2 regions of the Kitasatospora sp. NPDC059648 genome follow, and region 1 is predicted to be linked to the other one. Evidence: riboswitches for the same ligand, from Rfam matches in the RefSeq annotation. Region 1 holds a riboswitch; the other holds the start of a gene.

Region 1 (2,190 bases):
GGCCGCCCGACTGGCCGTCCCGGTCGTCGCCGCCGCGCTCGACGTGCCCGGATCGGTCGCCGGCGCCGTCGACCACCTCAAGGAGACCGGCGCCCAGCGCCCGGCGCTGGCCCCGCTCGTCATCGGCCCGGAGGCGGACTCCGAGCTGCTCGCCACGGCCGCCGAGGAGACCGGCTGCCCGTCGGCGGCGCCGCTGGGCGCCTACCCGACCGTCGGCCAGCTGATCGCCTCCACCTACCTGGCCGCGCTGCCGACGCCGTCGGCGGAGGAGCTCGCCGAGGCGGAGGCGGAGGCCGCCGCCACCGCCGGGGCCGGGGAGGGCTCCCGACGCGCCCACGCGGCCACTGAGGGGCCCGTGGAGGGCTGACGGACCCGCGCGGCCACCCGTCGCCGCACCCGCACCACCGAAGGGCCCGGAACGACCGCGTTCCGGGCCCTTTTCGCTTGTTCGGATTGCCCCGCAGGCGAGTTAAGCGGCCATTGCCACGTAATGTCCGTTCTGGTGCATTTTGTCGATGAATAGCCGAGGCATCACCGGGCGCTCGAATCCTGGGCACCTTCCAGCCCGACGAGCGCGCCGCTCCACGCTCCAACGCCCCGTCACATCGCTCCTGAGGCGGAGCCAGTTTTGTGAATTCACCGCAGAATTGCCGGAGAACGATCATTTCTGATCATGAAATTCGAGCCGTTCGGCCTTTTTTCGTAAACCGTGATGCGCATCACAGGTATTTGCAGTTCGAACTTAAGTCTGCTTAACGTGCTCCCCGTTCGTGACCACACGGACCCAGTTCATCCGCGACGCCGAGTCCTGCCGTCGGATGTCCTGGCAGCGCGAAAACGCATCACGGCAGGAGCGGGGGAACCACAGGTAAGTCGCCCCGGACCGCTTTCCCGGAAAAGGTCCTGGGCTAGGGGTGAAGCCGCGCCACAGCGCGGCCGGGCAACTCCAGCCCGAATCCGACAGCTCACCTCGCAGGCGTGGGAGAGGACCGCGTCTTCATGCTGCCTTCCAACGGCAACCGCCTGTCCAGCCGCACTCGTCGCGTGATCGCCGCCCTCGGCGTGGCGGGCGTCGGCCTCACCGTCCCCTGCCTCACTACCGGCACCGCCGACGCCGCCTCCGTCGCCACCTGGGACAAGGTCGCCCAGTGCGAGAGCAGCGGCAACTGGAGCATCAACACCGGCAACGGCTTCTACGGCGGCCTGCAGTTCACCTCCAGCACCTGGGCCGCCTTCGGCGGCACCGCGTACGCGCCGCAGGCCAACCTCGCCACCAAGGACCAGCAGATCGCCGTCGCCGAGAAGGTCCTCGCCTCGCAGGGCCCCGGCGCCTGGCCGGTCTGCTCGGTCCAGGCCGGTCTGACCCAGGGCGGCGCCCCGGCCTCCGTCGACACCTCGACGGCCGCCAAGCCGGCCGCCAAGCCGACCCAGAGCCCGGCTCCGGTCGCGGCGCCCGCCAAGCCGGCCGCGCCCGCCCAGGACCAGGCCTCCGGTGACTCCGCCTCGGCCTCCGCCAAGTCCGCCACCAGCGGCTGGGCGAAGCAGCACCCGGCGCAGACCGGCGACTACACCGTCGTCAAGGGTGACTGGCTGTCCTCGATCGCCGAGAAGCACAACGTCCAGGGCGGCTGGCAGCACCTGTACGAGCTCAACCGCAGCACCCTCACCGAGGGCCCGGACACCATCTACCCGGGCCAGCAGCTGACCTTCGGTGACGGCACCTCGGCCCAGGCCGACCAGTCCTCCACCGCCAAGTCCGGCTCGGACTTCACCTGGTTCGACCGCTCGCAGAAGTCCGGCCAGGCTTCGAACGGCGCTGTGGCGGCCGCCAAGCCGATCGCCCAGACCAAGGCCCCGGCCGCCAAGCCCGCCTCGAAGCCGGCCGCCCAGACCCAGGCCCCGGCTGCCACCGGCAGCATGGCCGCCGCGGTCTCCTTCGCCGAGTCGAAGGTCGGCCAGGCCTACGTCTACGGCGGCACCGGCAACGGTGGCTGGGACTGCTCCGGCCTGACCCAGGCCGCGCTGCGCGCCGCGGGCATCAACATCCCGCGCGTCGCCGCCGACCAGGCCGCCGCCAGCACCCACGTGTCGCTGGACAGCCTCCAGCCGGGCGACCTGCTCTTCTGGTCGAACAACGGTCAGAACTCCGGCGTCTACCACGTCGCCATCTACGTCGGCGGCGGCCAGTAC
Region 2 (2,190 bases), on a different contig from region 1:
CAGTTGCCGCCGGAGTGAGACGGCGGGGGAGCCCCGGGCGAGCGGCCCGGGGCTCCTCCCCTTCCGGGTTCGTTACGGGTTGAGGCCGTGCTGCTGGAGCCAGGTCTCCGGGTCGACCGGGGCGCCGCCGCCCGGGCGGACCTCCAGGTGCAGGTGCGGGCCGGTGACGTTGCCGGTCGCGCCGACCTTGCCGATCTGCTGGCCCGAGGCGACCTGCCCGGAGCCCGTGATGATCGAGGACAGGTGGCAGTACCAGATCTCGGTGCCGTCGGGCAGGGTCTCGACGATCCGGTAGCCGTACGCGCCGGACCAGCCGGCCGAGGTGATGGTGCCCTGGCCGACCGCGTGGACCGCGGTGCCGGTGTCGGCGGCGAAGTCCAGGCCGGTGTGCAGGTGGGCCCAGTAGCGGGCGCTCTGGCCGTAGTGGGCGGAGAGGTTGTACTCCTTCACCGGCAGGGTGAGGGCGGCGGCCTTGGTCCGCTCGGCCTCCTCGGCGGCGCGCTTGGCCTCGGCCTCCTTGGCGGCGGCCTTGGCCTCGGCCTCCTGGGCGGCCTGCACCCGGGCGCTCTCCTCTGCGGCGGTGCGCTGGCTGTCGGCCTGCTGCTGGATCCGGGCGGCGAGCGCGAGTCCGGGGTCGGCGGCCAGGGCGACCGGGGCCTCGTCCGGCGCCTCGACGGCGGGCGCGGCGGCCGGGGTCGCGGAGGCGAAGCCGGTGGCGCCCAGGGTGGCGGCGACGGCGGTGACGCCGAGCAGCGGGGAGGCCCCGCGGGTCTGACGCGGCATCCGGTGGCGGTTGGGCTCGGCCTCCGGGGCGAAGGGGGCGCCGTGGTTCGCGGGACCGGCGGAGCCGGAGTCGCGGGGCTCGGAGCCGTTCGGGCCGGGGTGGTCGAGGAGCTGGGTACCGGCTGCGGGGCCGGCCGGGTGTGCCGGGGTGTGCGTCGACGCCACGGAGGGCGCTCCTTTCCTTCCTTCGCGCCTACCGGGTTAGCTGACGGGTTCGGAGCAGGAAGGTCTCCTACGGCCGGGCCGGGGCCCCGCCGATTCACCCCAGGGAACGTGGTTCCCCGGCTCCCTGGCCTGCCCGGAGGCCGGCCGGCGGGATTAGGCGACGGCGCACGGTGCCGTCTGGGTACGGCGTTGACGACCGCGCTGCGTTATCAAACGTTAATCCTAGGAGGCTCTGATTCCAAGCCGTCCGTCCGCGACTGCGGGGGAACGGGTGATCGGACGTCAACGAACGACCCCTCAGCCGCCCGGCTCATCTGAGTACTCCTACTCATGTGCACCCCGGCCGCCCCGACGCATCCTGGCGCCATGAACGCACCGATGCAGTCACGCACCACCGCCGCGTACTACGTCCAGGCCGTCCTCTCCTTCGCCATCTCCGGCACGGCCCTCGCGGCCGGGATCGCCTACCTTCCCGTCGGCGGCTGGACCCGGGCCTTCCTCGGGATCGGCCTCCTCTACACCGTCACCTCCGCGTTCACGCTGGCCAAGGTGATCCGGGACCGGCAGGAGTCCTCGGACACCGTCGCCCGGGTCGACCAGGCCCGACTGGAGAAGCTGCTGAGCGAGCACGACCCGTTCAAGGTCGAGGGGGTCTGAGCGGGGCCCGTGCGGAGCCGGGCGCTTGACGGCTAAAGCTATTAGCCATAGCTTTACGGCTATTGGCAGCAGCGAGCGAGCCCGTGGAGGCCCACCATGAACGGCACCATCACCCCGAGCACCCAGTACCTCGACGTCCCCGGCGGCCGCCTCGCCTACGACGACACCCGGCAGGGCGACGGCACCCCCGTCGTCCTGCTCCCCGGGATGCTCGACTCCCGCCGCGCCTACCGGCACCTCCACCCGCTGCTCACCGCGGCCGGGCACCGGGTCATCACCATGGACCTGCGCGGCTTCGGCGAGTCCTCGATCGTCTGGGACGACTACAGCCCCTCCGCCGTCGCCACCGACGTCCTCGCCCTGCTCGACCACCTCGGCATCGAGCGGGCCGTCCTGGTCGGGCAGTCCTACACCGGGGCGACGGTCGTCAAGCTCGCGGGGGACGCGCCCCAGCGGGTCGCCGGGATCGCGCTCATCGACGCCTTCGTCGAGCACCGGGCGAACGCGCTCATGAAGGGCGTCATGGCCGTCGTGGGCGCCGCGATGGTCCGGTGGCCCGCCGTCTGGGGCTACTACCTCCGCAAG

The links. A riboswitch is a leader RNA that binds a small molecule or an ion and turns the genes downstream of it on or off. The one in region 1 is predicted to bind cyclic di-AMP.
Region 2: linked by a shared signal. The riboswitch ahead of ACFV1W_RS13920 (M23 family metallopeptidase) and the one ahead of ACFV1W_RS08195 (transglycosylase family protein) in region 1 are both predicted to bind cyclic di-AMP.

The regions. Positions count from the first base shown of each region.
Region 1 covers NZ_JBHWDU010000009.1:2,774-4,963, forward strand. The annotation lists gene ACFV1W_RS08190 (hypothetical protein) at 1-367, shown strand, start outside; cyclic di-AMP (ydaO/yuaA leader) riboswitch at 829-992, shown strand; gene ACFV1W_RS08195 (transglycosylase family protein) at 1,000-2,190, shown strand, end outside.
Region 2 covers NZ_JBHWDU010000018.1:26,221-28,410, forward strand. The annotation lists gene ACFV1W_RS13915 (hypothetical protein) at 1-18, shown strand, start outside; gene ACFV1W_RS13920 (M23 family metallopeptidase) at 73-948, opposite strand; cyclic di-AMP (ydaO/yuaA leader) riboswitch at 960-1,118, opposite strand; gene ACFV1W_RS13925 (YiaA/YiaB family inner membrane protein) at 1,315-1,605, shown strand; gene ACFV1W_RS13930 (alpha/beta fold hydrolase) at 1,702-2,190, shown strand, end outside.